One region of the Peribacillus sp. BM1 genome, then DNA from elsewhere that is predicted to be linked to it. Evidence: riboswitches for the same ligand, from Rfam matches in the RefSeq annotation. Region 1 holds a riboswitch; each other region holds the start of a gene.
What was found. Region 1 has a riboswitch for glycine ahead of glyA (serine hydroxymethyltransferase). Riboswitches for the same ligand answer to the same signal wherever they lie in the genome.
Positions count from the first base shown of each region.

Region 2: it holds a riboswitch for glycine, as region 1 does, so the genes downstream of both, gcvT (glycine cleavage system aminomethyltransferase GcvT) here and glyA (serine hydroxymethyltransferase) in region 1, are expected to answer to the same signal.
Region 3: it holds a riboswitch for glycine, as region 1 does, so the genes downstream of both, AC1MGI_RS08495 (MFS transporter) here and glyA (serine hydroxymethyltransferase) in region 1, are expected to answer to the same signal.
Region 4: it holds a riboswitch for glycine, as region 1 does, so the genes downstream of both, AC1MGI_RS08525 (MFS transporter) here and glyA (serine hydroxymethyltransferase) in region 1, are expected to answer to the same signal.

Region 1 is NZ_JBWXPJ010000002.1:105,909-114,023, reverse strand. Features, by position in the region: gene AC1MGI_RS21395 (nucleoside hydrolase) at 1-783, shown strand, start outside; gene AC1MGI_RS21390 (hypothetical protein) at 1,034-1,390, opposite strand; partial or broken gene tnpC (IS66 family transposase) at 1,701-2,560, shown strand; gene yppF (YppF family protein) at 2,878-3,075, opposite strand; gene AC1MGI_RS21375 (amino acid permease) at 3,391-4,770, shown strand; glycine riboswitch at 5,136-5,238, shown strand; gene glyA (serine hydroxymethyltransferase) at 5,501-6,751, shown strand; gene AC1MGI_RS21365 (serine dehydratase beta chain) at 6,767-7,279, shown strand; gene sdaAA (L-serine ammonia-lyase, iron-sulfur-dependent, subunit alpha) at 7,279-8,115, shown strand, end outside.
Region 2 is NZ_CM155259.1:3,774,877-3,782,991, reverse strand. Features, by position in the region: gene AC1MGI_RS18155 (YqzE family protein) at 1-71, shown strand, start outside; gene AC1MGI_RS18150 (YqhG family protein) at 251-1,045, opposite strand; gene AC1MGI_RS18145 (DEAD/DEAH box helicase) at 1,023-2,708, opposite strand; glycine riboswitch at 3,051-3,138, shown strand; glycine riboswitch at 3,142-3,228, shown strand; gene gcvT (glycine cleavage system aminomethyltransferase GcvT) at 3,418-4,527, shown strand; gene gcvPA (aminomethyl-transferring glycine dehydrogenase subunit GcvPA) at 4,541-5,890, shown strand; gene gcvPB (aminomethyl-transferring glycine dehydrogenase subunit GcvPB) at 5,883-7,340, shown strand; gene AC1MGI_RS18125 (zinc-binding alcohol dehydrogenase family protein) at 8,069-8,115, shown strand, end outside.
Region 3 is NZ_CM155259.1:1,757,152-1,765,266, forward strand. Features, by position in the region: gene AC1MGI_RS08480 (polyprenyl synthetase family protein) at 1-1,832, shown strand, start outside; gene AC1MGI_RS08485 (DUF3986 family protein) at 2,037-2,303, shown strand; gene AC1MGI_RS08490 (SRPBCC domain-containing protein) at 2,381-2,776, opposite strand; glycine riboswitch at 3,029-3,129, shown strand; glycine riboswitch at 3,133-3,213, shown strand; gene AC1MGI_RS08495 (MFS transporter) at 3,339-4,739, shown strand; gene AC1MGI_RS08500 (ECF transporter S component) at 4,962-5,495, opposite strand; gene AC1MGI_RS08505 (hypothetical protein) at 6,027-6,188, shown strand; gene AC1MGI_RS08510 (ATP-binding cassette domain-containing protein) at 7,031-8,115, shown strand, end outside.
Region 4 is NZ_CM155259.1:1,768,476-1,776,590, reverse strand. Features, by position in the region: gene AC1MGI_RS08545 (protein adenylyltransferase SelO) at 1-1,006, opposite strand, end outside; gene AC1MGI_RS08540 (RNA polymerase alpha subunit C-terminal domain-containing protein) at 1,235-1,528, shown strand; gene AC1MGI_RS08535 (DUF3298 and DUF4163 domain-containing protein) at 1,729-2,349, opposite strand; gene AC1MGI_RS08530 (ATP-binding protein) at 2,698-3,915, shown strand; gene AC1MGI_RS08525 (MFS transporter) at 4,324-5,724, opposite strand; glycine riboswitch at 5,933-6,034, opposite strand; gene AC1MGI_RS08520 (APC family permease) at 6,356-7,714, opposite strand; gene AC1MGI_RS08515 (cysteine hydrolase family protein) at 7,731-8,115, opposite strand, start outside.

The DNA of each region.
Region 1 (8,115 bases):
GCCTTAAAAGTTTGTGATTTAGTTTCACTAAAAGATGTTGTTGTTTCAAAAGGGGCAAGCGATCCATTGATTCGATTACGAGAAACTGCACCCGGTATTCATGGAGATTCAGGTTTAGATGGTCCTGAGTTACCAGAACCATCTCGAAGCTGGAGTGGGGAGCATGGGGCTGATACAATCATCAGATTAGTAAAAGAGTCAAAAGAGCCTGTTACGATTCTTCCGACAGGACCATTAACAAATATTGCTATGTCTTTATCAAAAGCACCAGAAATTAAGGACAATATTGAAGAAATTGTTCTTATGGGTGGTGGAACATTTGGTAACTGGACACCAACGGCTGAATTTAATATTTGGGCGGACCCAGAAGCCGCAAAAAAAGTATTTGATAGTGGTATACCAATCGTTGTTATGGGACTAGATATCACACATCAAGCCTTGGCAACAAAAGAAGTTATCGATCAAGTGAATAAAATTGATAACCATGTTGCTAAAATAGTTGGGGAATTATTAGTGTTTTTTGCATCCACATATAAAGAGATGTTTGATTTTGATGGGGCACCAGTACACGATGTATTAACTGTGGCATATTGTGTTGCACCAGAATTGTTTAAGACGAAAGATGTAAATATAACAGTGGAAACGAAAGGCGAGTTTACAGCAGGAACCACGTTAATTGATCTACATGGGGTCACTGGTAGAAAAGTTAATGCTAAGTTTGGAGTAGAACTTGATGTAGAAGGTTTTTGGAAACTAATGATTGAAGCACTTAAAAAATACTAGAACTTACTAGCCTTTGCTCTCTGGGAGCAAAGGCTACGAACCGTCTGTATACTTTTATTCATCATATTAAAAAAGATAGATTTGAATGTTACAAAATGTGCTTTATGCTAGGCTGCTCCAATTGTGCTGACAAACAGAGGGGACAGATAAAAGGGTTTCCTTATCCATCAAAGGTCATTCATCTATTTCTGAATAATAATTCTGTTGAAAGATAGGGATCTATTAGCTAGAGAGTGTTAGAAAAGGCCTATCATGATTCCTCTTTTCTTAATAAGAAACTGAGACTCTTTAATGTGTGGAGTCTAGCGGTAAAAATAAATAAGTCATCGTAGTTCCTTTCTACATATTCATTAATAACGTCGATCCCTTTTCTAAATCTCTCGACTAATAAATAAGTATATTGTTCATTCCAGCAAAACTGATTGATTCTCTGAAGTTCATCAGCAAGTATTTGGAGCTTATATTCCTTAACAAAAAGCCTTAGTTGATACACTTTATCCATATTTAAAATAAGGCTGCTTTTCTTATCCTGGTTTTTATAAACAAATTCTATAAATCCATGTATATTTTCAGCTAAAAGATTCGCAATTTTCATATTGAAATTCATATTTCCAACTCCTCAATGTATGCAAACCAATACATTACTATGAAGATTGTATGATTTGGATCGGTATTTTAACACTAAAATACACCTTGTGCGTTATTATCCAAAATTAGTTTTCTATTTTTACCTACTAACATACCTTGTTCTTTTGTAACTACTCAGACCCCCTATAATTTTTGGAAAATAACTCCATCTCCACGTCTGATTTCTTGATAACTAGTGAACGCTTGGAATATCAAATCAAAGGAGGTAAAGGATATGAACTACAAAAAGTTTTTAACTATCTACAATCAAGGCCCAGAAAAGCTATAAGTTGATTCCTTTCGCTCGAACAAAAGAGTTCTTTCAGGACTTTTTCGATTTGTCGATGAGCGAAGGAACCTTATGGAATGTCAATGAAAAATTTGGCACCCATTTGGTGAACACTTTTGAACCACAAGCGAAAAATCAGATTCTCCAAGCACCAGTTGTACATTTCGATGAAACAGGCTTACGAAGTGAAGGGAAACGCAATGGTTACATACGTTAAATACCGACCAAGTGACGTTACAGTATGTCCACGAAAAACGCGGCACAGAGGCAATCAACGAGATTGATCTCTTGCTAAAATTTCAAGGGATTGCTGTTCATGATTGTCTGGCATTCTATTTTGTGTATGAAAATTGTGAACATGCCGTGTGCAATGCCCATTTACTTTGCGATCTAAAAGCCGTTTACGAGTAAACGGAACAAACATGGACACCGAATATGATGGAGATTCTCCTTTTGGCCAAGCAAGAGCGAGAACGTCAAGATGAGCCACTGAATCCCATGGTTATTGCATGGATGGATGATACCTATCTAGACATTATAGAAAAGGGATATGTGGAAAATGCAACCATGGCCAATCATGATACGGAAAAGTTATTAAATCGACTCTCCAAGCGCCAAGATTCTGTCCTACTATTTGTAGAAGATCCACATGTTCCCTTTGATAATAATTTGACCGAACGAGATTTACGAATGGCCAAAGTGAAGCAAAAAGTTTCAGGTGCATTCCGAAGTGAAACGGGCGCACAAAACTTCGCGATGGCACGAAGCTTTTTAAGCACACTGAAAAAGCAAAAAAAGAACCTGTTTGAATCCATTAAACAAGTGATAAAAACAGGAGAAAAAGAATTGTTTGAAACCTAGTTTACGAGGTAATTCGTGATGAGTTACCTCTATTTGTTGAGTAGTTACAAAAATACTAGAATCCAATATAGAAGGTCGTAATTTGAATAATGCTATTTTCAATAGCGGAAATTTGAAAAATAGCCTTTGCTCAACGGGAGCAAAGGCTATTAATAATCTTTTACAACTATGAAGAGCTATTAGACAAAACTTGTTTTATAGATTGTTTCATGTGTTTCATAATAGATGTTCCTGTTTACTAATCATGTGTATTAGATTCTAGAATAAGTAAAAGAGTATATTGTTAGAGTGGTGAATATTCTGTAGATTTTTCAAAGTTATCTTGTTTTTATGAAGAATGATATTGGCTTTTCTGCTTTCAGTTTGTCCAGTTCAAAGAAAAGTTTTTTGTATTCAACAATCGATAGTTCCCCATCAATATACCCTTTTTGAATATAGTCTAATAATTCATTGGCATGTAATGGGTTTCTCTTTTTTACAAGTTCAAAACGATGTATTAAGTCTTCTACTAACATAGTAATCCACTCATTTCATCTTTGTTTTTGCAACATGTCTTCATTTTTGAAAAGTATACCATGCAGATGGTTAGATATTTTCTTTTTTGAAAATTCAAACTTACGACATTTTTTTACAATTTATTAACAAAGTTCCTAAACGAATCCTCTAAGGAAGGGAATTATTTTGGGTAATTTTGCAGAAAATTCAATATGTTCTAAATGTAAGCGTATTCTTTTTAGTGTCGAATTGACGGATAGTATGGTAAACTTTTATTAAGCTATTAATATGTTAAAATTGCAAACAATCTAAAAAAGTAGAGAGTGGGAAATTGTATGCAGGAACAAAAACTGGCGAGAGGTCTAAAAAACAGACACGTGCAGCTAATTGCTATTGGCGGGGCGATCGGAACGGGATTATTTCTTGGAGCAGGAAAATCGATTCATTTAGCAGGGCCGTCGATTTTATTTGCTTACATGATTACAGGCGTCATTTGCTTTTTAATCATGCGTGCACTTGGAGAACTACTCCTATCCAATTTGGAATATGACTCTTTTGTTGACTTTGTAAAAGACTATTTAGGTAATATGGCCGCATTTATTACCGGCTGGACTTACTGGTTTTGCTGGATTTCAATCGCAATGGCCGACTTAACAGCAGTTGGTCTCTATACCCAATATTGGCTTCCCGATGTACCACAGTGGATGCCAGGATTAATTGCACTTGTCATTTTGCTCATGATGAACCTTGCAACTGTAAAACTTTTTGGCGAAATGGAATTCTGGTTCGCATTAATTAAAGTCATCGCGATTTTAGCACTCATTGTGATCGGTATTTTCATGATTATTAAAGGCTTTTCCACGAATTCAGGCGCATCCAGCTTCACGAATCTATGGAGCCACGGAGGCATGTTCCCAAATGGCATAAATGGCTTTATCCTTTCATTCCAGATGGTCGTGTTTGCGTTTGTTGGCATTGAACTTGTAGGACTTACAGCAGGTGAAACAGAAAATCCAGAAAAGGTGATCCCACAAGCAATCAATAATATCCCGATTCGGATTATCATTTTCTACCTTGGCGCACTTATTGTCATCATGAGTATTTATCCGTGGAATGCCATCAATCCAATGGAAAGCCCATTTGTCCAAGTCTTCGTGGCAGTTGGAATCGCAGCAGCTGCTGGTATTGTCAATTTTGTCGTCCTAACATCCGCAGCTTCAGCATGTAACAGCGCTATTTTCAGTACAAGCCGGATGGTATACTCCCTTGCCAATGATAAAAATGCACCTATACCATTTACAAAACTTACTTCTCGTAAAGTACCTTCCAATGCATTATTCTTTTCAACTGTTGTCATTCTACTAGCCGTTGTTTTGAATTATGTCATGCCAGAAGGCGTATTTACGCTGATTACAAGTATTTCTACGGTATGTTTCATCTTTATTTGGGGAATTACTGTCATCAGTCATTTGAAGTACCGCAAAACAAGACCAGATCTAGCGAAAGTGAACAAATTTAAATTGCCACTATATCCATTTTCCAATTACTTGATCCTTACTTTCCTAGCGTTCGTTCTTGTCGTACTTGCACTTGCGGAAGATACTCGAGTTGCTTTGTTCATAACTCCTGTTTGGTTTATTTTGCTGATTACGATCTATAAGATGCGGAAATCGAAGGGGGATCATGTGGATCAAAGAAAAATAGTGGGAAATTAAGAGGGAACGAACAAAAATCCCGCCCGTGTACTAATGAAATTTGATCAAAAAATCCTGTGTTAATCATCTGAGGCCACTGAAAAGTCCTTTTAAAGAGAAAAAGAAGCTAACGACCTACTATATATAGGTTGTTAGCTTCTTCTATTGTCTGTATATCGATAAAAATCTTTGCTACTTTCAAAATGAGTTACTTTTTCAGTGCGCTCTAATCATCTATACAGGTTTTTTTGATCTTATTCGTTTCGATTAAACTACCCACGCTTTTAGTCAACTAATTCTAAAAAAATGTTAGCGTTTACAAAATAACCTTGACAGATCTACCTTATGCAACTATTCTGAATATAACAGAAACTAAATATGAGCGAATGACGGTTGTGGGAGAGTGCAATGTAACAAGCCACCGAAGGAGCAAGTTCCAAAAAGACCCTTGGAGCAAATCTCTCAGGTAGATGGAACCACAATCGGACGCACCTCTGGAGAGCGCGTATAAGTAGTACGCCACCAAAGGGGAACGACTCTATGAATCATAGGGTTAAACTCTCAGGTAAAAGGACAGGGAAGGGTAGAGAAAGTCACGCTATCCTTTTCTGTCCTTTTTTGCGTGCAAAAACGGGAGCGTATCTCCACAGTTTTCTCAGAAAAGAAGAGTGATAGTGAGAGAGTGGTTTCACTAGCTAAGCTGAAAGGATCCAAACATGGTGTCATACAAAAAAATTGAGGGGGAGTATATATGAGTTTACAGCAAAATGATTCTATTATTTTTGGAGCGATTGAAAAGGAACGAGAGCGCCAACTTCAAACACTTGAGTTAATCGCATCAGAAAATATTGTAAGCGAAGATGTATTAGAAGCTATGGGAAGCGTGATGACGAATAAATATGCAGAAGGGTATCCAGGAAAGCGTTATTATGGCGGGTGTGAATTTGTTGACGTGGCAGAACAAACAGCGATCGAGCGCGTAACGGAGCTATTTGGCGCTAAATATGCCAATGTTCAGCCACACTCAGGAGCACAAGCAAATTTTGCCGTTTTCTTCGCACTGCTTCAGCCTGGTGATAAAGTAATGGGAATGAACCTTTCACATGGTGGACATTTAACACATGGAAGCCCTGTTAGTGTTTCAGGAAAATGGTTTGACATTGTGTCTTATGGTGTGAGGGAAGATACGCAAGTCATTGATTACGATGAATTAGAAGAGATCGCCAAGAAAGAAAAACCGAAATTGATTATTGCAGGGACAAGTGCTTATCCAAGAACGATCGACTTTGCTCGCTTTAGAAAAATTGCCGATCAAGTCGGGGCAAAACTTATGGTCGATATGGCGCATATTGCAGGACTAGTAGCAGCTGGACTTCATCCATCTCCAATTCCATATGCCGATGTTGTGACAAGTACGACACATAAAACATTGCGTGGCCCGCGTGGCGGTATCATCTTAACAAATGATGAAGAGATGATTAAAGCGGTTAATAAATCGATATTCCCTGGTATTCAAGGTGGACCACTGATGCATATCATTGCTGCAAAAGCGGTGGCTTTCAGAGAAGCTTTACAACCAAGTTTTAAAGAGTATGCCAACCAAGTTATTGACAATGCGGCAATACTTGGCGAAACCTTAAAGAATGAAGGAGCGGCCCTCGTTTCTGGTGGAACAGATAATCATATTGTCCTATTAGATTTACGTCCATGGAATTTAACTGGAAAAGAAGCCGAGAAATTATTAGAAGAAGTGGGCATTACCGTAAATAAAAATACGATTCCGTTTGATCCAGAAAAACCATTTGTTACGAGTGGAATCCGTATCGGAACAGCTGCGTTAACAACGCGTGGCATGAAACAAGAAGAAATGGTGAAAATCGGAAAAGTGATCGCGGACGTTTTAACAAATAAAGGTGATGAAGCCGTTCTTGAAAAAGCAAAAGCAACAACTAAAGCGATTTGTAGCGCGTATCCGTTATTTCAACAAGCAGTAACGGTGTAAGAAAGGGGGAGAATCATGGAATTTCAAAGTTGTTTTGACATAATCGGCCCAATCATGGTCGGACCGTCGAGTTCTCATACAGCTGGTGTTGTATCGATTGGAAAATTTATTTATGAACTGTTAGGAGATTATCCACAAGAGACCAACATTGTATTTTATGATTCGTTTGCTGAAACCTACCAAGGACATGGAACAGATAAAGCACTTCTTGGCGGATTACTCGGGATGAATACCGATGATTCCCAAATCAAATACGCATTGGAAAAAGCAAAAGAATGTGGTATGCAGTACCAGTTTGAATTCGAAAACACTTGCGAGTATATGGACCACCCAAATACAACCATTGTAACAGCAAAACGTGATGAGCGTGTTGTCAAGGTTGGTGGTGTATCACTCGGAGGTGGCTTATCGAAGATCTTTATGATTGATGATGAGATGGTATCGATTCGTCTTAGCGCTGGAGATGACTTTTCGATCCTTGCGAAACCTTATCAACAGAAAGAGAAAGTATTGGTGAAGGCGATATGATGGAAATTCAATCTATGAAAGAGCTTATTGAAGCTTGTGAACAGGAGAAAAAATCCATTAGCGAAATGATGTTAATGGTTGAAGCAAAAAAGTCAGGTAGAGACGAAGAGACGATTATCAGCATGATGGAAGAGCGATTGATCAAAATGAAAGAAGCGGTGGATAGTGGGATTAAAGATGCTTCCACGGCGCCAAGTGGGATTTCTGGCGGTGATGCCGTGAAGATGTCTGAATACGTTCGGCAAGGTAAATCCCTATCAGGCGATTATATAAGCAATGCTATGAGCTTTTCATTAGCCACTTCTGAAAATAACGCCAGAATGGGCGTCATTGTGGCAACACCAACTGCTGGAGCAGCAGGGATCTTACCTGGCGTATTATTTTCGCTTCATAAAAATGATGGCACACCTTACAAAGAGTTGGTGAAGGGCTTGTTTACAGCAAGCATGCTAGGTCTTGTCATTGCGAACCGTTCTTTCATTTCAGGCGCAGCTGGAGGTTGTCAAGCAGAGGTCGGGTCTGCAACAGCGATGGCAGCAGGAACAATCGTTGAGTTAAAAGGTGGGTCGCCACAGCAAGCGGTGAATGCTACAGCGATTGCGATGAAATCCCTTTTAGGATTAGTTTGCGATCCAGTCGGAGGGCTTGTTGAAGTTCCTTGCATCAAACGGAATGTGATCGGTACTTCCATTGCCTTTTCAGCGGCTGATATGTCTCTTGCTGGCGTTGAGAGTCGGATTCCGTGTGATGAAGTCATTGAAGCGATGTACAAAGTTGGAAAAGATATGCCACGGACTCTTCGTGAAACAGCTCTTGGGGGTCTTGCGATGACCGAA
Region 2 (8,115 bases), on a different replicon from region 1:
GACCAACATTTCTAAGTCAATGGTTTGGAATTGTACCTTTCGCAATTAGCATGCTTTTAAAAAGAAAATAAAGTGAAACTTCCATCAGTGTTTTTTTCCACTGATGGTTAGTTAAACCCGGATAAACGAGAGAGATTGTCCAAATAGGGTCAGACCTCACACTCTTTACACTGTTTATTGTGTCATGTACACATCATATAAATAGTGTTTAGAGAGTGTTGGGGTCTTGACCCTTTTTGTTTCTAGAAAACTAAATCGCTTGATTGGACAAATAAAATAATCCGCCATTAACAATAGAAATAGTAATATTCGGTTCATAGCGATTTTGTAATGCTTCTTTTTCTGTATAGTAGCTCTCAGCTTTGTCTTCCATATCTTGATAAAAGTTTTCAAGTAACCGTAAATCATCTTCCCATCGCTCGATCGCTCTTTCAGCCCAAGTATGATCGTCACCTTCGAAAGTTCGCCTAATATATGAGTCAAGCCTGAGCAGACCGCTTTTTGGTTTGATGAGCGGCGATAAGGTAAATGAGTAGTCTGGAATTTTTGGAGTTACTTGTATTTGTAAAAGCCTTTCATGAAACTGTTCGACGATTTCTCCGGTTATTAAATTTAAGCCTGCAGACAACAGAATATCTTTCTTGCGATCACTTTGATAGGAAATTTTTGCATTGATAGAAAGCCATGGATATAAGGGATTCTGCGTATGGTCCTGCTGGATAATCTCCTCGTATAAGCGGATAAATCCGGCAAGCTTTTTCGTAGAGGCAAAAATTTGATGTAGTCGTTGTGATCCGAAATGGATCAGTTCCCCTTTGATGTCAGCTGGTGCCTGTTGTGGATCTGTTATAAGGGTAAGCTGAGATGGCTTGGGAACGCCACCGGTTTTTTCAAGGTAGTGCCAGTAAAAGGGACGGTTCATCAATTCCTTATCGAGTTCAATCGTTAATTGAATCGTTAAATAAGCAGGGTGATTTTCTATAATTTCACAATGATTCGCTTTGAAATAGGTGAGCAAGAAATCATGAATTTCCTGTTGCTTCATGAAGATTTCCCTCCTTCATTTCTTGGGCGAATTGAATCATGGAAGAAAGATTATCCATTTTAATTTTCATTTCACCTTCTGATTTTGACCCATCTACTACATCCACTAAATAATCTTCAATATTGCCGATATCTAATTTTGTTAAAATATCATCTAACTCGCCAATCACCTTTTCAAATAACTGAATCTTTTCATAGAGAAGTTTCAAGATATGTTCTTCTACTGTATTTTCCGTCGCGAAATTATAAATCATGACATCTTTGGTTTGACCGAGCCGATGAATCCTGCCAATTCGCTGCTCCAGCCGCATCGGATTCCATGGCAAATCAAAGTTAATTAAATGATGACAAAATTGTAAGTTGATACCTTCACCGCCAGCTTCTGTAGCAATTAGCACTTGAATCTTATTTTGAAATAGCTCTTTCATCCAATCTTTTTTACCGCGCTTAAACCCGCCACGAAAAGGTACTGAGCTTATGCCGTTTTGCTGTAAAAACCATTGCAAATAAAGTTGTGTAGCTCGGTACTCCGTGAAAATAATGACTTTATCGTTGATTTTCTGGATTAATTCCAACGCCTTCTCTGCCTTTGAATTGCGCTCAACTTGCTTTGCTGTTTCAAAGAGATTATTCAACTTTTCTATGAATTCAGGTGCAGGATTTTCATGTTTTTGAGACATGTTTTTTAAAGTGGTAAAGACTGCTTCTTTGCTGCTACATGCTTCTCTTTGGAGGGTTAGGCTTGAAAATGCACTTCCCGCTCCTTCAGATTGCGATCGGAACGCAGCTACAGCGTCATATAATGCCTGCTCAGTAGGTGAGAATTTAATTATAATTGTTTCAACATGACGTTTCGTCCACTCGATTCCAGTATCGGCACGGCGGTTTCGAATCATAACCGTATTAACAAGCTCCTTAAGATGCTCATCTTCATAGATGGTACGGCCTTTTCCTTTATACTTTTCAGAAAAAAGAGCTGCATTTCCTAAATGTCCAGGTTTAAGAAGGGAAACAAGATGAAAGATTTCTTCTACCTTATTTTGAATAGGTGTGGCAGTTAAGAGAAGGCAGAATTTCTTTTTCAAACTTTGAACAAATTCGTAGTTTTTTGTTTTATTATTTTTTAATTTATGAGCCTCGTCAATAATGATTAAATCGTATTCTTGCTTAAAAATGATGTCTCTATGTGGATTGCGCTTCGCTGTATCTATGGATGATACGATACAATCACATGAATCCCATACATAGCTTTTTCTCTGAACAACAGCGGGGATATGAAACTTTGTATTTAACTCAAACGCCCATTGGGAAACAAGTGAAGCAGGAACGAGAATCAGTACTTTTTTCACGAGACCCCGAATCATATATTCTTTAATGATTAAACCAGCTTCGATTGTTTTCCCAAGACCTACTTCATCAGCCAAAATCGCTTTGCCATTCATATTTTCAACAACTTGTCGGGCAGCTTCGAGCTGATGAGGAAGTGGTGTTAGCTGATTAAGATGATGAGGTGCTTGTAACCCTTCAAATTCTGGAATGGCCAGATGCTTTTCCGCTTGAACTGCAAGTTTATACAGCTCCCAATTCGCCCAAGGGCCGTCATTCTCCACTTTATCTAAAAATTCTTCTGACCATTCATCGTCAAATTTGATTCGAATTTGCATAAATATTGCTCCTTTCTAAATATACAAACCTAATATACGAACATTAATATGGTAAATGTAAAAAAAAGTTTGGTTTTTACGAGAAAATTATTGCGATTCAAGCATTATTAATGGTAGTATGAACGTAATAAATAAATTTTGAAATTTTCTATTAATAAATATGATTTTTATTTGAAAGACTTCCACTGTTTGAATTACTATAGTAGTAACAGAATTCTAGGTGTTTGGCGAAAGTAGCCTCTTTTTCTGTGAAATAAAGATTGTGTAAAGTTGGCAAAGTCCGTCTTAGTTGTTCAACCCTTATTTACATAGTATGTTCAAAAAAGACAATATTATATGCGGATGAAGGCTGGGGGAGAGACTACTTTTGTAGCGCCGAAGGAGCAAGCTTAGCAGCGAATCTCTCAGGCAAAAGAACCCTTGTTGGACGCAACTCTGGAGAGTGTCTAAAAGCAGAAGCTTTTAAGACCACCAAAGGGGAAAGCCTTTTAAAGGTAAACTTTCAGGTTTCAGGACAGAGAAATAGCTCAGGAGGAGCTTCTCTGTCCTTTTTTCTATGGAAAAGGGGCGGGGCTTCTAAAAAATCAGCTGCGCACCGTCACCTTCATAAGGTGATACAATTTGAGAACCTGAACCTTTTCCATCGATTTAGTTTTAGAGCAGGCGCTCATGGATGTTTTTATGCTCTAAGAATATGAGGAGGCGTAGTATGACTGAATTAAAAAGAACACCATTATTTACGATTTACGCCGATTATGGTGGTAAAACGATTGACTTTGGTGGCTGGGAGCTACCAGTCCAGTTTTCTAGTATTAAAGAAGAACATGAAGCAGTACGTACAAAAGCAGGCTTGTTCGATGTCTCTCATATGGGGGAGTTTGTTGTAAAAGGTGAAGGAAGCACGGACTTTTTACAAAGAATGATTACGAACGATATTCTCAAGCTTGAAGTAGGGCATGCGCAATATGCCGCATTGTGCTATGAAAATGGTGGAGTTGTCGATGATTTAATTATTTACAAGAAAGCGAAAAATGACTATTTATTAGTCGTGAATGCTGGCAATATTGAGAAGGATTTCAATTGGTTGCATGATCACTTGATTGAAAATGTTGAACTGACAAATATCTCAAATGAAGTTGCTTTGCTTGCTCTTCAAGGTCCGGCTGCTGAAAAAGTCCTTCAGAAATTAGCTGTAAACACGAGTTTGAGTGAGATTGACTTTTTTGCTTTCAAAGAAAATGTGGAACTTAATGGAGTCACGGCTCTCGTCGTATCACGCACAGGTTATACAGGGGAAGATGGCTTTGAAATGTATTGTAATAACGAAGACGCAAAAACTCTCTGGAAAGAAATTCTCAAAGCAGGTAAGGATGAAGGCGTTCAACCAATTGGTCTAGGTGCTCGTGATACCCTCCGGTTCGAGGCGAAGCTTCCGTTATACGGTCAAGAGTTAACACCTGATATTTCGCCAATTGAAGCAGGAATTGGTTTTGCGGTTAAAGTTGACAAAGAGGCTGATTTCATCGGCAAGTCTGTTCTTGCCGAGCAAAAAGAACATGGTGCACCGCGCAAGCTTGTCGGTATCGAAATGATCGAACGCGGCATACCACGTCATGGTTATTCTGTTTACTATGGTTCTGAATTGATTGGCGAAGTGACAACTGGGACACAATCGCCGACATTGAAGAAAAACGTCGGTCTTGCCTTATTGAAAAAAGAGTTTACAGGGATTGGAACAGAAGTTGAAGTTGAAATCCGTTCCAAACGCGTGAAAGCCATAGTGGCTAAGACACCATTTTATAAACGACCAAGAGGATGAGGGGGAGAAATTCATGACTAAACATCGCTATTTACCGATGACTGACCAAGATCAAAAGGAAATGTTAGCCGCAATTGGAGTTTCTACTATAGATGAGCTATTCAGTGATATTCCACAGAGCGTACGTTTCCAAGGTGAATACAAGATTAAACCTGCTAAATCAGAACCAGCTCTTTTAAAAGAGCTTACTAAATTGGCTGGGAAAAACGCCGATGCAAAGCGCTATGCTTCTTTTCTAGGTGCTGGTGTATACGATCATTATCAACCAATTATCGTTGACCATGTGATTTCTCGTTCTGAGTTTTATACAGCGTATACCCCTTATCAGCCGGAAATATCTCAAGGAGAGCTTCAAGCAATCTTTGAATTTCAAACGATGATTTGTGAATTGACTGGTATGGATGTTGCTAATTCTTCTATGTATGATGGTGGAACTGCTCTTGCTGAGGCAGCGATGCTAAGTAGCGGGCATACAAAACGTAAGAAAATCTTGATTTCTAGTACGGTTCATCCTGAGTCTCGTGATGTTGTAAAGTCGTATGCGTTGGGACAGCGTGTTGAAGTAGTGGAAATTCCATATCGTGATGGTGTAACCGATTTGGCTGCACTGCAAGAATTAATCAGCGACGATATTGCAGGAGTCATCGTTCAATATCCAAATTTCTTTGGGCGTATTGAGCCTTTAAAGGAGATTGAAAAAATCGTTCATGAACAAAAAGCGATGTTTATTGTCTCAAGTAATCCCTTAGCGTTAGGCGCCCTAACCCCACCTGGAAAACTAGGCGCAGATATTGTTGCTGGAGATGCTCAACCATTTGGAATTCCTGCAGCATTTGGTGGACCACATTGCGGGTATTTTGCAGTAACGAATAAATTATTGCGTAAAGTACCAGGTAGACTTGTCGGGCAGACCGTTGATGAAGATGGCAAGCGTGGCTTTGTATTAACGCTTCAAGCTCGGGAACAGCATATTCGTCGTGATAAAGCAACTTCTAATATTTGTTCGAACCAGGCACTGAATGCTCTCGCTGCTTCCGTAGCTATGACAGCACTCGGGAAAAAGGGTGTAAAGGAAATGGCTGTACAAAACATCCAAAAAGCTCATTATGCGAAAAAAGCTTTGCAAGCTAAAGGAATCGAAGTCGTGTTCGAAGGTCCTTCGTTTAACGAATTCGTGATTAAGCTTCCAGCATCGTATCGTGAAATCAATGATCAATTGTTTGCCAAAGACATAATTGGCGGCTATCATCTAGGTTTAACGTACCCAGAACTTCAAGATCACATGCTTGTAGCCGTGACAGAGTTGAGAACAAAAGAAGAAATTGATGCATTTGTACAAGAATTGGGGGATAGCCATGAATAATCAGGATCAACCATTAGTTTTTGAAATGAGTACCGAAGGACGTATCGGTTATAGTCTACCAGAAATGGACATAGAAGCTATCTCACTTGAAGAACTGCTTCCAACTGACTATATTCGCGTTGAGGAAGCGGAATTGCCAGAAGTATCTGAGCTTGATATTATGCGCCATTACACGGCACTTTCACATCGCAATCATGGTGTGGATTCAGGTTTTTATCCACTCGGTTCTTGTACGATGAAATATAATCCGAAAATTAACGAAAATGTAGCTCGAATTGCCGGTTTCGCCCATATTCACCCGCTTCAAGATGCCAGCACTGTGCAAGGTGCGCTTGAGCTCATGTATGATCTTCAAGAACATCTTGTGGAAATTACGGGAATGGATCAAGTCACACTACAACCAGCTGCAGGGGCGCACGGTGAGTGGACTGGATTAATGATGATTCGCGCGTACCATGAAGCAAACGGAGATACGAAACGTACGAAAGTCATTGTCCCAGATTCTGCCCATGGAACAAATCCAGCTTCTGCAACTGTTGCTGGGTTTGAAACGATCACAGTCAAATCGGATGAATTCGGTTTGGTTGATCTTGAGGATTTAAAACGCGTAGTAGGTGATGATACAGCAGCACTCATGCTAACGAATCCAAATACATTAGGATTGTTTGAAGAGAATATTTTAGAAATGGCTAAAGTTGTCCATGAAGCAGGTGGGAAACTGTATTATGATGGTGCGAACTTAAATGCTGTACTTTCCAAAGCGCGTCCTGGTGATATGGGCTTCGATGTTGTGCATTTAAATCTGCACAAAACGTTTACCGGTCCACATGGCGGCGGCGGCCCAGGTTCTGGACCAGTTGGCGTCAAGCAAGACTTAATCCCGTATTTGCCTAAACCTGTGCTTATTAAAAAAGATGGTCAATATACGTTTGAATATGACGTACCTCAATCGATCGGCCGTGTTAAGCCATTTTACGGTAACTTCGGCATTAATGTTAGAGCGTACACATATATCCGCTCAATGGGGCCGGATGGCTTGAAGGCCGTGACAGAGAATGCGGTTCTAAATGCAAACTATATGATGAGAAGGCTCGCTGAGTACTATGACCTGCCATACGATAAGCATTGCAAACATGAATTCGTATTAAGCGGCAGACGCCAAAAGAAACTAGGCGTGCGTACGCTCGATATTGCCAAAAGATTGTTGGATTTCGGCTATCATCCGCCGACCATCTATTTCCCATTGAATGTTGAGGAATGTATGATGATCGAACCAACTGAAACAGAATCAAAAGAAACCTTAGATTCATTCATTGAGGCGATGATCCAAATTGCCAAGGAAACAGAAGAAAATCCAGAAATCGTTCAAGAAGCACCACATACGACAGTAATCAAACGTCTGGATGAAACACTAGCAGCCCGCAAACCAATATTGCGTTATCAATCGTAGCAGTTAATTAGGAGGGTCTGACCTCACACTCTATACACCGTTTATCGTGTCATATTCACAGTTTAAACGATATATAGTAGATGTGGGATCTGACCCTTTCCGTTTTGAATACCATCTTTTTCTGTTTTCTAGAGGTATAGGTATCTCTGCTCATTACTTTACTTGAAACAGGAAAATGGAAGGAAATAAACCTAGACAATACGGTAAATAGCGAGCAGAATAGAAAAGATGGTTCTTACCCTAATTCAAATAATCATTGAATAGTCTCTTAAGAGGTTGTTCAAAAAATCCGGTAAAAAACTTCAAAGCTCATTAATGACCTTCTGTTAAAACTGCGCACGTCCTGTGCAAGTCCGGTCCTCACGTATTACTCCATACGCGAAAGGTCTCGCGAGATGCGCTCCTCGAACTTCTCGGCTCTTTTGATCCTCTTTTTTGAACACTCACTATTAGGAATAAAAACTTTACCGTATAGTTCTTCTTCATAATTTCTCCAACATTCTTTTATTAAATAAGGTTTCCATGAAGTAATAATTATCAATTGACGAGGAAAAACTTAAATGATATTGTGTAAAAGAATAATTTGTTTATTAAACAAATTAAATGAAATGACTTTTGAAAGGGCTATCAACTTGAGAAGGAAATTTTAAGAGATCATTCATATTTTTGTTCATGCACGATTAATGTTTCTAGCATTTATAAAATTTTTTTTAGTAGGAGAGAAGATAATGAAAGCTGTAATGATTCCAGAAGCACATAAAATTGAAGTGTTGGA
Region 3 (8,115 bases), on a different replicon from region 1:
AACTTATTAAAATCATGGCTGGGGTAATCATGCATGTGGTGGATGAGATGGGCGATGAAATATCCCCTGAAGAACGTTCTCAGAAACTTGATGAGGCTATTCGGTTAGGGTACTTCTATGGTCTGACCTATCCATTCATTGACGATCTTCTCGATGCCAAAGTTTTATCCGAAAAAGAGAAAAGAAAATATTCTGATTTAATACGTACCACACTTATCACAGGTGCTGTTCCGGAATTGGGCGAGTGGACTGGAAAAAACTCAGATCTAATCCGCTATATTCATACGGAACTCCGAGATGCCTTTGAGTATATGAAGGCCTATCAGCGACCAGAGACGAGAAAAAAATTTTTCGAGCAATCCTATGTGTTTTTTCATTCTCAGGAAGTGGACCGTGTAAAAGAACTATCCAATGCAAATTACACCAATGAAGAGCTTTATATCCCGATTATTTTAAAATCCTCTTCTTCACGATTAATTGTCCGTTCAGTAATCAGTGCTTCTTTTGACGAGGGTTTTGACAACCGAACATTCTTTTATGGAATTTACAATCAGCTTGCTGATGATTTTGCAGATATGTTTGATGACATGAAGGACGGTGCGGTAACCCCTTATACCTATTATATGAAATATCATGATCAACGTCCGGATCTTATAAATCCATTTGAATTATACTGGACGGTCATCTCCCATTTGATCCATAACGTGTATCATTCAGATACGAAGACCTGTGAAGTGATATTGGATCGTGCGATAAATGGCCTGAAACGATTTAAAGAACGAATGGGAACCAAAAAATACAATGAAGTTATGGAGTTATTTGCTCCTGAAAATCCGAATTTCAATCATGTAATCCAAAAAATGGTTCAAAAAGCGGATGATGTGGATTTCTTTGATAAATTGCTTAGGGACCATATGATTACCATCCTGAAAAATGAGCGGAAAGAGCAGGAAGAATTTTTAGATACGATCGAAACCGTACGTAATCAGATCAACAACATCTTATATATTTCTAAAACCGATAATGTTCCTTTGATGGAAGAGCCAATCGTTGATGCTGCAAATTACAGTTTGGAAGGCGATGGCAAGCGATTGAGGCCGATTGTGACTTGGGTGATGGGTGTTGATGTATATGGATTAGAAAGTTCAGCAATCGTTCCACTTCTAAGATCATTGGAGTATATGCATACCGCATCCCTAATCTTCGATGATTTGCCATCCCAAGATAATGCGTCCATCCGCAGGGGGCGTCCAACCCTTCATCAGGTGTATACAACTGCAATAGCTGAACTAACCGGTCTCTTTCTGACCCAGAGGGCAACCTGGGAACAAGCATCTCTAGACCAGTTCGATTTGAAAACTGTACTTAACTTGATTCAATATTCGGCCCAAATGACAGAGGATATGTGTAAGGGACAAGCGATGGACTTGAATTCTAAAGGGAAACAATTGACACTGGAACAATTGAATATGATGAGTTTTTATAAAACTGGGATTGCCTTTGAAGCTTCCCTTATCATGCCTGCCATTCTCGCCCAGGCGAATGAGTTAGAGATTAAAGCTTTGAAAAAGTTTGCTCATCATGCCGGTATTGCGTTTCAGATTAAGGATGATCTGCTTGATGTTGAGGGAGATTTGAACGTACTCGGAAAACCAATTGGCAAAGATGCTGAAAACAACAATAAAACTTTTGTATCAGTCCTAGGTGCTGCTGGTGCTAGAAAGGCAATGTGGGAACATTACTGTCTTGCGATAGAAGCGATGCACGAGATGCCCCGGAAAACTCCTTTTCTGAAGCATCTATTAAATTATATTGTGAACCGGGATCATTAAGAGTTTGTGATACGTAAAATTTAGATAGAATACCGAGAGTTTTTTTATTCTTAGCATCTGAAGTGTTGAAGCATTACTTTGGACATGTTGAGTGCGTGGCACGACTTATTTTAAAATAAGACAACAAATGGGACAGTTTCCTGTCCCTATGTCCCTTGCGGTTGAATCAAACGGAGCTTAATGACAGGGGATTAAACGGATATATTGTATGACGATAGATATCATGTACATTTAGGTTATTATGAAGATAACTTTGATTTTGAGTGTGTAGCATTCAAAAGGCAATCGGAAAATGTATGGGATGTTTTCTATGATTTTGACCAGTATGGTTTTCAAAACATGACCCCCAAAAACGAATTATCAATAGATGGATTTGGAAGTAGAATTTTTGCCATCTACAATAAAGAACTTGATTATGATTTTGGGGTAAAAAGATTTGAGCAGTGGTTATCGTTGCATAATATAATTTAATGGGCAAGGTTCATTTTCCCGCAAATCTTTCATTTTGTAGATGTCTAATGGGACAGGAAACCTGTCCTTATGTCCCCTTAAATGTAAGGTATTTCCTTTCCCTCTATCAAGGCTTTCAAATTTGCTAACGATTCGTCGAAGTCTCCGGAATTCATTGTAACTCTTATTCCATTGCTTTCCTCATCTAACATAAAGGATATAAGTGTTTGTTGTGAATCCAAGTAAAGGGAAAACTCCTGATAAGGTTTTACATTCTCAATCGTTAAGGACATAGGAAATTTCTCTATTAGACTATTATGAACACTAGGCATTAACGTAAAAGTTACTTGCTCTCCTACAGTTAGATTGGGGATTTCCCAAGGTGAACCCGGCGCATACCATTGTGATAGTTTTTCCTCATCAGTAATAGCATTCCAAACCGTTTCTTTATCACTAACAATCAAAATAGAACTATTATCTTCTGTACTACTCATTAATTAGCCCACCTTCAATATTAATTCATTGTTATTTTTAACATACTTGACAAAGAATTCTTTTTCAACTAAATGAGCGTTACCTCCTCATTCATATTAATACCTTCCGTGGAACGTCTTGTGAAACGAATGTTTCTGAGTGTCAAAGTGACAATAATTTTTGAAAGCGTTTTCGATTTTAGTTGACATGTTCGGAATTTGAAATTATTCTATAAATATAGAATATACAGAATATACAGAAAATATAGTTGGATGAAAGTTGCAGGAGAGTGTTTATGATAAGCCACCGAAGGAGCAAACTTCAATAAGACCCTTGAAGCGAATCTCTCAGGTAGAAGAACTGCAACTGGACACACCTCTGGAGAGAGCGTATGAATTGATACGCCACCAAAGGGGAAAGGCTCTATTGAGCTAAACTCTCAGGTAAAGGGACAGAGAAGGGCAGAGAAAAACACACTGTTTTTCTCTGTCCTTTTTATTGTGCCTGCAATTTACACGATCATCATCACTGAAGAGACATAGTTAGTTTAATGGATAGTTAACCAAAAAGGAGAGGTTTACCATGAAAACAAGCTATAGAGGTAATAACAGAATGATGACGGGGATTGTGTTTGGGGTGCTTACGTATTGGCTTTTCTCACAGTCACTAATAAATGTGATGCCGGAAGTTCAGTTAGATATGGGAATTTCATTGGGAGTTTTGAATACAGCCATTAGTTTATCCGGATTATTTTCAGGCATGTTTATTGTAGCAGCTGGAGGAATATCTGATCGAATTGGACGCAAGAAAATTACGACTATTGGCTTACTATTAAATATAATTGGTTCACTTTGTCTCGTCTTTGCACAGGAGACGATTCTCTTAATGATTGGGCGTGTGATTCAAGGTTTCTCGGCAGCGTGTATTATGCCTGCGACGATTGCTTTGGTGAAAACCTATTTTGATGGTGCTGATCGACAAAGAGCCTTAAGCTACTGGTCTTTTGGATCTTGGGGCGGCATGGGCATTTGTTCGTTTGCAGGAGGTTTAATTGCTACGTCTTTGGGATGGCGTTGGATTTTTGTTTTTTCCATTATTTTCACTTTGCTATCTATGTTTTTGATTAAAAATGTACCAGAGAGTAAAGCCGAACAAAGCCATTCATCAAAATTTGACTTTTCTGGCTTTGTTATCTTTCTCCTAGTGATGCTCGCTTTAAATGTTGTCATTACAAGTGGAGAGGACTTGGGTTGGACAAGCCCCATTTCGTTGACGTTAGTGGCTGTCACTGTCATAGGTGGTTGGGTATTTTTAAAAGTTGTAAAAGGAAAATCTAACGGATTTATCGATCTTTCTTTATTTAAAAATAACTATTTTACTGGGGCTACTTTGTCAAACTTTTTACTGAGTGCTGTAGCGGGGGCACTTATTGTTGCCAATACCTATGTCCAAATGGCAAGAGGATACAGTTCCTTTCAATCTGGGTTATTATCTATTGGCAATTTAGTTGCTGTGTTAGTGATGATTCGTGTTGGTGAAAAAGTATTACAACGAAGTGGTCCAAGAAAGCCGATGGTCTTAGCTTGTCTTTTAGTGATAGCTGGAATTATGTTAATGACCTTAACAATCTTACCCAATTTGATTTATTCCGTTGTTGTTTTTATTGGTTTTACTGTGTACGGGATTGGACTTGGCCTTTATGCGACACCATCTATAGATACAGCAGTAGACAATGTTCCGACAGCAAAGGCAGGAGAGGCAGCAGGTATTTATAAAATGTCTAGTACACTTGGCAGCTCATTCGGTTTAGCGATATCTGTTACTGTTTATAGTGTAGTTGAAAAGGCTGGAAATATGGATGTGGCTGCAAGTATAGGGTTGCTGACAAATGCTATGTTTGCTGGACTAGCTTTACTAGCTATAGTAGCTACGATTCCAAAAGAAGGTATTAAAAAATCAATAAAAGAGAGAAAGGCTTCTTGAACTACATTGAGTCATGCACCATAAAGAAAGATAATGGGGAAGAAAAAATTGTAGGAATAGAAGTATATTGGAAATAAAGATCAAAAGTGAATCTCATTTAAATCCGAAGTTTAATGAAAAAAAGAAGGAGAATGCTTGATATACGAAGCGTTTCCCCTTTTTCATGTACTATAAAATAATGTTTATAAGAATTATTTGTGTTATTGCCCAGCTTTTTAATACCTATTTAAAAAGCGGAATTTTTTTCAGTACAGCACAAACTGGAATAGCTACACAGATCCCCACAACGTTTTGAACGATGTTTCCGGGAATAGAGGCCGCTGGTATAATCCAGCTACTAAATAGTACCCCTTCACAAATGTAATAACCAGCTAACATAAAAGGAGCCGAAATGATAGTAGCAAATAGATTGAAACCAATACTATTTCCGTTGCGGCCTTTCGACCAGGCGATTTTCCCAACTATATATCCTTGCAAGCCGCGAGCTAAAATAGTGAACGGTGCCCACAATGTCCAACCAGAGATTAAGTCAAATAACCCCATCCCAACGGCACCAGCGATGGCGCCTTTTTTAGGACCAAATAAGATGGATCCGATAAAAAGCATAGCTGTCCCCATATGAACTAACCCGCCATTTGCCGTGATCGGTAGTTTGATATTTAACAAGACCGTGGCAACGAATACGAGTGCAATTAACATGGATGTTTGAATTAAATCGAAAGTACGTGTGTTTGAATAACTCGTTGTTTTTTGCATAGACATAAACCTTTCTTATCTTTTCTTTATAGGCATTAAGGGATAGAAGTGCAAGGTTGCCGTTTCTTTTGAAATCTAGATCGCGTATGTCTTCAACAGGGGTAACTTAATGATAGTCAACACTGCAACGGATTCCTTCTATCAGTCAGAACGAAAAATTATATAAAACCTTCACCATAGATACCGTTATCGAGCACTTGGACATGATAAACGAGTTCAGTCCATACTTGTACAAGTGGTTTCCGATGATAGCAGCATCCTTTCCCTTTAATGCCGTTTATTTACTGAAAACTTTAGCAAAGGATTGGTATATTTAAAAGTGTCAATTTAGCTTAAAACTTAGGTGCCAGTTTATAGAAGGAATCTAAACTCTTTGCATCATAAAAATGATAGAATCAAAAGAAAATTATGATTGAACCGGATACGCATGTGAATGAAGTGGTCTGAATTTCGTCAGCATTTTCCAGAACGGTGTGTCTTAGTAGAAGCATTAAATCAGAAACAAGAGGAAAAGAAAGGGTCCTTGAAGAAATGTCGGTGATCGGTGACTTTGAGAACGGCAATGCAGCATGGAAAGTATATAAAAAACGACATGCGGAAAATCAAAGTCGCGAATTATATATCTTTCACGCAAATAATGAAGAAATAAAGGTAATTGAACAGCCATATATAGGAGTGCGTAAAAGAGTATGAAATTTTATATGGATGATCATTTGCCTCTAGTTTCGGTTGAAATTGAATATAATGGAATGAAAAAGTCATTTAGTAACGTCCTGCTTGATAGGGCCGTTCTTCAACCATTTTAGATACAGATTTAGAGAATGCCATTACACGAAAGATGTACGGAATTGATGGTACTGACATCTGTATAGAACAAAAAGTGAGCGGTATGACAATTGATAAGTTCCAAATTAATGATTTTACAGACCTTTCGAACGAGAAAGCCCACTTCTTCAGAGCTGGGATGGTAGTGAGGTCGAAACAGGCGTGTTTTAGGCGTGCTAATGTTTCGATTTTTTGTGCTTTAAGTGAACATTTCATTTGTAAATAGAACTGATGTTCTGTATAATTAGATGCTAGGGGACAGGTACATTGTCCCTCAAATATTTCATTTTGTAGATGTTTAATGGGACAGTCCGAGATTACTGAAAACGTGCTTTTTCTTTGGAAATGAATAGGTCCATCTATTTTCTTTAATAAACTGGTAATTAAAGAAAATAGAAACAGTACTCAAAGAGGATAGTATGCTTGCTATCCTCTTTGAGCACTGTCATGGAAAGATAGGTGGGTTTGTAGACCTGTTTAAAAATTTACGATGGGTTAAGTTTCTAAATGAATAATACCAAAAGGGCTCTCTGGCCAAAAAAGGCTTTAGATTTCTTTTATTCTTTGAAAGCATGAATGGCAAGCTTTACATCATCGATTCGTTTACAATTAGTATGGGTACGTCGATTCGAAATAACACAACATAATTATTAGTCGTTATGCCAACATAGAAAAACTAAATTGAGAGAATTGAGAGGATATCATTCACTATGAAAATCAATCAATTAATTGCGAATAATATTAACAAATTAGATGCAGTACTACCAGTAGATAAATCGTTAGGAATTGCTGGTTTGTCTGGATCTGGTAAAACAACTTTTTGCCAAACGATTGGTGAAGAATCCAAGAAGCGTCTCGTTTCCTTATTGCCAAAGGCTGAATATCAGTATTTATTTCCTAATATCATGGAAACCAATTTCAGTGCCATCAAGATGGAAGAAATGCCTTTAGTCCTGTTTCTCGGAAAATCAGCCATTTCTGCCAATCCACGTTCAACGATTGGCACCCATACGGGCGTTTTTAAAGACCTCCGCGTGCGGCTTGCTGAGAAATTTAATCTTTCTCCAGAAGTGTTTTCATTTAATAATGAATTAGGCTGGTGTCCTAAGTGTAAAGGACGCGGTACTACCCAAAATGTCGAATGTAAAAAGTGTGAGGGCAAGCGCTATAATCCAGAAGTTGAGCAAAAAAGAATAGAATTATTGGATCAACCACATAGTATTTCCGATATCAACAACTTAAGCATTGAATCGATTCTTTCCCTTGCAGAAGAATTACATATTAGTGAAGCAAAACAGCATATTCTTAAAAATATGATCAATATGAGTATTGGTTACTTAACATTAAATCGTATTATGGGTACTTTGTCAGGTGGAGAATTAACACGACTTTACTTGGCAGAATTCATGGCAGCAAGTGAAAATACCGTTATTATTATTGATGAAATCTCCGTTGGGCTTGATCACCAAACACTATTGCAAATTTTGGAACAGATTAAAAAGCTAGGCTATAAAAATCAAATTTGGCTCATTGATCATTCAGACACAGTGCTCGATACAACGAATGAGCAATTGTTCTTTGGTCCTGGTAGTGGGAAATATGGCGGGGAAATCGTGGGAGAATCACCACGCCCACAACCAATCCATTGGGAACGAAATCAGGCAATACCAACAGAATACTATCAATTTCATGATCTATATTGCCGTAATATTCAAATGGCTGAAATTCAGATTCCTAAAAATAGACTTGTAACCGTTACGGGTGAGTCTGGATGTGGTAAATCTACACTTGTCAA
Region 4 (8,115 bases), on a different replicon from region 1:
AGTGATACAACTCCATAAAATTCGAAATCTCGTCCTGAGCAATTTCGACAGCCTGCTCCTGATTCTCATGCAATAGTGGCAATAAAGTTTCAGCAAACCGGGCAAGATTCCACCCGGCCATATACGGCTGATTACCATAGGCATAGCGGCCTTGAATATCAATGGAACTGAATACCGTTTCTGGGTCATAGCTATCCATGAAGGCACAAGGACCATAATCAATCGTTTCTCCACTAATGGTCATGTTGTCGGTGTTCATCACTCCATGAATAAAGCCAACCAATTGCCATTTGGCAATAAGCTGAGCCTGACGCTTGATCACTTCCTGAAGGAGCGATAGATAGCAGCTCTCACCAGCTTCAACGTCTGGATAATGACGTTTTAGTGTATAGTCAGCCAAGATTCGGAGTTCCTCAACTGTACCCCATTGTGCAACATATTGAAAGGTACCGACGCGCAGATGACTGGCAGCCACACGAGTCATAATTGCTCCAGGTAACTCGGTCTCGCGGATTATTGACTCACCAGTTGTCACCACTGCTAGACTACGAGTGGTAGGAATACCTAATGCATGCATAGCTTCACTGATGATGTATTCGCGTAACATCGGTCCAAGTGCCGCGCGACCATCACCCCCGCGGGAGTATGGCGTTCTCCCTGCACCCTTAAGCTGAATATCTACCCTCTCACCTTGGGCTGAGATTTGCTCGCCTAGCAGCACCGCCCGGCCGTCCCCTAACATATTAAAATTCCCGAATTGATGCCCCGCGTAAGCTTGAGCAAGAGGCTTGGCGCCTTTTGGAATCTGATTTCCAGCTAGCACCGCTACGCCATCTTCGCTTTCCAGCTCTTGAATGTTCAAACCCAAAGATGTTGCCACCTGGTTATTAAGAATAATCAACTTTGGTGAGCGCACAGGAGTTGGGTTAATACTGGTAGAAAATGATTTCGGCAGACGGGCATAACTGTTGTCTAAGTTCCAACCTATTTCTTTACTGTTTACCATAGTTTCTCCTTTTCTTCTTTTGACTTTTGTACATGCCAAAACACACTACAGTCCTTTTTAATGTCTACCTCTGCCAAGTTATTATACCGTTTCCACAGGCATATAGCGCCTTTTAAGTAAAGGTGATTGCCTATCACTATTCTAGCTTTGACATCTTGATATTTAAGTTGTTACATTAGTAGTTAATGATGGTGTTCGTTCAACCATAAAAGGAAGGAAATATTTTAAATGACAACTTCAGAAATAAATGTAAGGACTTGCAACAAGGAACATACATATTATAAAAGTAGCGATTGTCCAACCTGTCCGACTTGTGAGCAAGAACGAAGACCCGTTAATGGATTTCTTTCATTGCTCTCGGCACCAGCAAGACGAGCGTTGGAGAACAATGGTATAACTTCTTTACAGGATCTATCAAAATATAGTGAAAAAGAGATTTTGCAATTTCACGGTATGGGACCAGCCTCTTTACCTAAACTTAGGTCTGCTTTGAAGGAAAATGGGTTAACATTCAGAAACTAAACACCAAGAATGATTATACTTACAGGAATGTATTTTATTTGATTTTTTCTTCAAGTAACGAATGAGCACGACCTTAATACGTGTAACAATCATTCAAACGCTCAGAGTGATAATGCTCTGAGCGTTTGAATGATTGTAAAAGAGATAGGCGGCTTTCAATATGAGGATTCTTCGTATTTACTATTATGTGAAAAGGTTGTTTAATTATTAACAGCCATTCGACCGAGGGGGCTATTTTCATCAATGATATCCTGTATATCAAATACAGAGATTGGGAACATAGGGAAACCAAAAACATATGGAGTGATTTCATATAGTTGAAAATAGATAACGAGGACTTTATCCGCAATGTAATAGTCTTGATTAGGCCGAATGACTGTGAAGCCGTTGATTAACTGAATATCACGTTGCTTAATTTGTGAATGAATTAAGGCTGATAGTCTTCTGACATAATCACTTCCAGGTTTAAACAAGTCTTTAAGTTCACAAAGCTTCCCCGTTTGCAAGTCAAACGTTAAAGACTTTATATACGTCATCCCATGAGCAGCATGGTAATGGTAAGTATAATTGGAAAGTGCTAAGCTCAGAACCTGGCGTTGATTGTTTTTGATTTCATACGACCCAATCATTTGTACTACAGTTTTCGGCATATTCCCAACTTGTTGATTTATGAGTTGCTGGGTTTGATCGACAATCGCTCGATTAATTGATCTTTCCATTTCTAGATTTTGCATACCTATTACTTTAGGATAAAACACTGTTTTATCCGGGCCGTTGCTGATTTCAACCGTTTTAATGCTAACTGGAAGCATAACGGGCATATTTATCTATCCTTTTCTAATTTTTATACCAGTGTATTCTTGAAAGAGTAAATGTATGCAAAAGACAAAAGTGAAGGAGCACGGAACCTTATCCCAAACTTTTTCAAGAATTTCTTTTCCGATCGTTAGTGACAAATGGGAATCCCCACTAAATTTTATATTCATTCATGCTATTATAGTAAAATAGGATTTTTTTATTAAAGATCCTATTAAACAACAATATTGTTACCATAAACCACGAGGTACACATTCAATGAGAGTTTACATACGTATACAACTCGCTGCCTGCCCATGTACCACGCAAAAGACGATCAAACACTTACAATTAGTACAACAAAAGGAGTATGTATGAAAGAATTTTATACTCACATTAATAAACGATTTTATTATACAGTCGTGCTCATCATCATCGCTCTAATGATTGTGGGGATGTTAATATCTATTCCACGTTATGGTGAATTTGAGGTAGGTTATACATTACATAGTATTCTTGTAATCGTTCTATCTGCCTGTTTATTGCTTTATCCTAAGTATGAAAATCATATTTTTAGAATTGTCATTATTATCGTAGGATCCGCTTATTTCTATACACTTTTCTTTTTATACCCAGAAACTTGGTCTACCTTTATCTTTCTATGTTTAATCCCTGCAGTTTCCATTTTATTTTTTGATTCAAAGCTATTTTACTTTTCATTACTATTAAATGGGCTTTCAATGGCAGTAACCTTTTGCTATATTGTGCTAATTGATCAGGGAAATCTATATCCACATATTAAACAAGATATAGCTGGGAATATTATTAATATTCTAGGCAGTCAAGTGGTTATCTATTTTATTTATCGAGCATCAAATTTACGTATAATAAAACAGCAGTTATATTATGAACAATTACAAAATTCGGAGCGATTAAAGACAACGGGGCAATTAACAGCTGCTGTTGCACATGAAATTAGAAATCCGTTGACAGTTGTTAAAGGTTTTTTGCAGCTTTACAATGAAAAAGACACACCAATTAGTAATGAGACAAAAGATCATTTTACTTTGATGATTGATGAATTAAATACGGCAGAACAAGTCATTTCTCAATTTTTATCTATAGCTAAGCCCGATAAAGATAAAAAAATGGAAATTGTGAATGTGAAAGATGTGCTTCATAGTGTAACAGATTTACTAAAATCATATGGACTCTTACATGATAATACGATTCATTTAAGTGTGGATGAAGATTGCTATATCTACGCCAACAACATTGAGTATAAACAATTAATGATCAATATTATTAAAAATGCTATTGAAGCCTCAAAAATTGGCGATTCTGTTCTTGTTACGGCGAAAAGAAAGAATCATTTTGTCGAGATGAAAGTAACGGACCATGGTTTCGGCATGTCAGAAGGGGAAGTTAAGTCTCTTGGTACTCCTTTTTACTCGTTAAAAAGCAATGGAACAGGACTAGGTTTAATGATTTGCTATCATATTACCGAAAAATACAATGGGACCATTGATTTCCAAAGCTCAAAAGGTGAGGGAACAACAGTGACGATCCGCTTTCCATCAAAGAAATCGTGAGGATGTTTTAAACATTTGCAATATGAGATTTCTAGCACTTGATGAGGAAAGAGCGTACAGAATTGTGAATAAATTTACTTCCCTAGAAGGAAAGATACATTTTAATCAAAAAAAGTTTGAAGTTAAGTTGTAATATTAATAGGTGCTGTCCCATAACGTAAGGGGCTGACCTCGCAATGACTCTAATAGTATTTTACTACTATTTACTGTTTAGAGAGTACGAGGTCAGACCCTTTTGGGACATGCTCTTTTTTGATTTCATTTTTATGGTTTACCCTTATTTATGGTACGGTCCACCGTAACACATCTAAGTGAGATTTACTTTTGATCTTTATTTCCAATATACTTCTATTCCTACAATTTTTTCTTCCCCATTATCTTTCTTTATGGTGTATGACTCAATGTAGTTTAAGAAGCCTTTCTCTCTTTTATTGATTTCTTGACACCTTCTTTTGGAATCGTAGCTACTATAGCTAGTAAAGCTAGTCCAGCAAAAATAACATTTACCAGTAACCCTATACTTGCAGCCACTTCCATATTTCCAGCCTTTTCAACTACACTATAAACAGTAACAGATATCGCTAAACCAAATGAACCGCCAAGTGTACTAGACATTTTATAAATACCTGCTGCCTCTCCTGCCTTTGCTTGCGGAACATTGTCTACGGCTGTATCTGTAGATGGTGTTGCATAAAGCCCAAGTCCAATCCCATACACGGTAAAACCAATAAAAACAACAACGGAATAAACCGAATTTGGTAAGATGGTTAAGGTCATTAACATAATTCCAGCCATCACTAAAAGACAAGCTAAGATCATCGGTTTTCTTGGACCATTTCGTTGTAATACTTTTTCACCCACACGAATCATCACTAATACAGCAACTAAATTTCCAAAAGATAGTAACCCAGATTGAAAAGAACTGTATCCTCTTGCCATTTGGACATAGGTATTGGCAACAATAAGTGCTCCGGCTACAGCATTCATTAAAAAGTTTGACACAGTAGCCCCAGTAAAATAGTTATTTTTAAATAAAGAAAGATCGATAAATCCGTTAGATTTTCCTTTTACAACTTTTAAAAATACCCAACCTCCGATGACAGTGACAGCCATTAACGTTAACGAAATGGGACTTGTCCAACCGAAGTCCTCTCCACGTGTAATGACAACATTTAAAGCGACCATCACTAGGAGAAAGATAACAAAGCCAGAAAAATCAAATTTTGATGAATGGCTTTGTTCTGCTTTACTCTCTGGTATATCTTTTATCAAAAACATAGATAGCAAAGTGAAAATAATGGAAAAAATAAAGATCCAACGCCATCCCAAAGACGTAGCAATTAAACCTCCTGCAAACGAACAAATGCCTGCGCCGCCCCAAGATCCAAAAGACCAGTAGCTTAAGGCTCTTTGTCGATCAGCACCATCAAAATAGGTTTTCACCAAAGCAATCGTCGCAGGCATAATACACGCTGCCGAGAAACCTTGAATCACACGCCCAATCATTAAGAGAACCGTCTCCTGTGCAAAGATGAGACAAAGTGAACCAATTATATTTAATAGTAAGCCAATAGTCGTAATTTTCTTGCGTCCAATTCGATCAGATATTCCTCCAGCTACTACAACAAACATACCTGAAAATAATCCGGATAAACTAATGGCTGTATTCAAAAGACCCAATGAAATTCCCATATCTAACTGAACTTCCGGCATCACATTTATTAGTGACTGTGAGAAAAGCCAATAAGTAAGCACCCCAAACACAATCCCCGTTATCATTCTGTTATTACCTTTATAGCTTGTTTCCATGGTAAACCTCTCCTTTTGGTTAATATCCATTAAACTAACTATGTCTCTTCAGTGATGATGATCGTGTAAATTGCAGGCACAACAAAAAAGGGCAGAGAAAAACAGTGTGTTTTTCTCTGCCCTTCTCTGTCCTTTTACCTGAGAGTTTAGCTCATTGGAGCCTTTCCCCTTTGGTGACGTATCGATTCATACGCTCTCTCCAGAGATGTGTCCAGTTGCAGTTTCTTCTACCTGAGAGATTCGCTCCAAGGGTCTTATTGAAGTTTGCTCCTTCGGTGGCTTATCATAAACACTCTCCTGCAACTTTCATCCATCTATATTTTCTATATATTTAGAATAGTTATTAAAACCGAACATGTCAACCAAAAATAGAAAACGCTTTCATTAATTATTGTCACTGTGATGCCTCGAAACATAAAGTGAAACTTCCCTCAGTGGGGGTTAGTTGAACCAATCGGGGATTTACAGGCTGTTTATCCCCCATCTATTTATTTCTTGATTCTCTCGTAAAAATTGAGGTGGGGGTATTACAGCCTGTTAAATCGGGATAAATAATGTCCCTTAATATGAGCAAAATAAAAAGGCATGAACTCAAGTAATAATACCAAGTTCATGCCATGTAAACTACCGATTACAAATCGATAAGACTCGGAGGTAGCTTTTTAAATCCTTTTGTTGTAATAAGCGCATAGACAACCCCAATTGCCAGCCATATAAAGCCTACTTTTAACGTCATTGGTGATAAATTAATAAATAAGTAGAAACAGATTAAGAAACCGAGGCCCGGAATTAATAAATAACGGATAAATTTCTTCTCTTGTTTCCGGAAATAGTAATACACAATAACAGATAGGTTAACAAACATAAAACCAGTTAAACCACCAAAGCTCATTAATTCTGCAACAAAATCGATTGATAGGAAAAGGGCTCCAGCAATACTAATGCTGCACATTAATAAAATATTGTAGATCGGTGTTTTATATTTAGGATGTAAATGTGTAAAGAATTTTTTCGGTAGAACTTCATCACGTCCCATGCTAAACATTAAACGTGAAGCACTTGCCTGACCTGTTAAACCAGCTGTTAAAGTTGAAACGATAATCGCTACTGTGTAAAGTGTTACAAGCACTGCACCACCTGCTACATTCGCAATATCAAATAAAGCCGTATCTGCTGAGCTAAAGTTATTCACATCTGGCCAGACTAACTGAGCAACATAAGCTTGCAAGATAAAAATAACCCCACCGATTAAACAAGAAAGAATGGCCGCTTTCCAAATATCATTTTTAGGATTCACCGATTCTTCCGATAAGGTTGTAATTGAGTCAAATCCTAAAAATGAGAAACATGCCATGGCTGCACCTGAAACGATGGCTGACATTACAAATGTTTCGTTATTAAAGAACGGGGTAATCGATACTAAAGCCGATGCACCATCCTCTACCATAATCGCCTTCATACAAAAAACAACGAAAATGACAACAACGATTCCCATAAATAACACTAAAATTTGGTTCGTTTTTGCTGCAACTGCAATTCCAAGAATATTTACGACAGTAATAACTCCGGCAATAATGAATACCCATACCCAATATGGAATGGACGGAATTAATGCATTGGCATAGGAAGCACCAACCATAAAGACGATTAAAGGCACTAATACATAGTCCATAAACATGGCCCAGCCGGCAAAAAAGCCTAAATGCGGATGAATCGCACGTTGTGTATACGTATACGTTGAACCGGAAACTGGGAACGCTGCAGCCATTCTGCCATAACTATATGCCGAAAACATCATCGCAACCATCGCGATTAAATACGCTAATGGCAACATACCGCCTGTCGACTGTGCTGCAAAACCATATATATAAGCAGGCGCAATGGGCGTCATAAAGGCGATGCCATAAATCACCAAATCCTTCAGTGTGAGGACACGCTTAAAATGAGGAGCTGTACTGTCTTGATTTGCATTACTTTGTCCTTGACTCATTTAAAAAGCTTCCTCTCTATTTTTGAACAACAGTACGTTGTTCAATTTCCTCTGAAATGAATTGAATGGTTTCATCTGTGCTCATCACTTGGCAATAAATTTGATTCATGATCATGATTTCTGCATCATGTAACTCTTTCGTTGCCGCTGCGCAAGCATCTTCTACTAAAATTACTTCAAAACCAGCGTCTGCTAAGCTACGTACAGTTGAGGCAACACATTGGTCTGTTACAACACCTGTACATACAACTGTTTCAATGCCCATATTACGAAGTAAAAATTCATAGTTTGTCCCACTTAAAACACTGTCTGTCGTTTTATTTACCACGATTTCATCTTCTAATGGTTTTAATTCATCTACCATTTCTGCGCCCGGATCACCGATTGGTAATAAGATATTA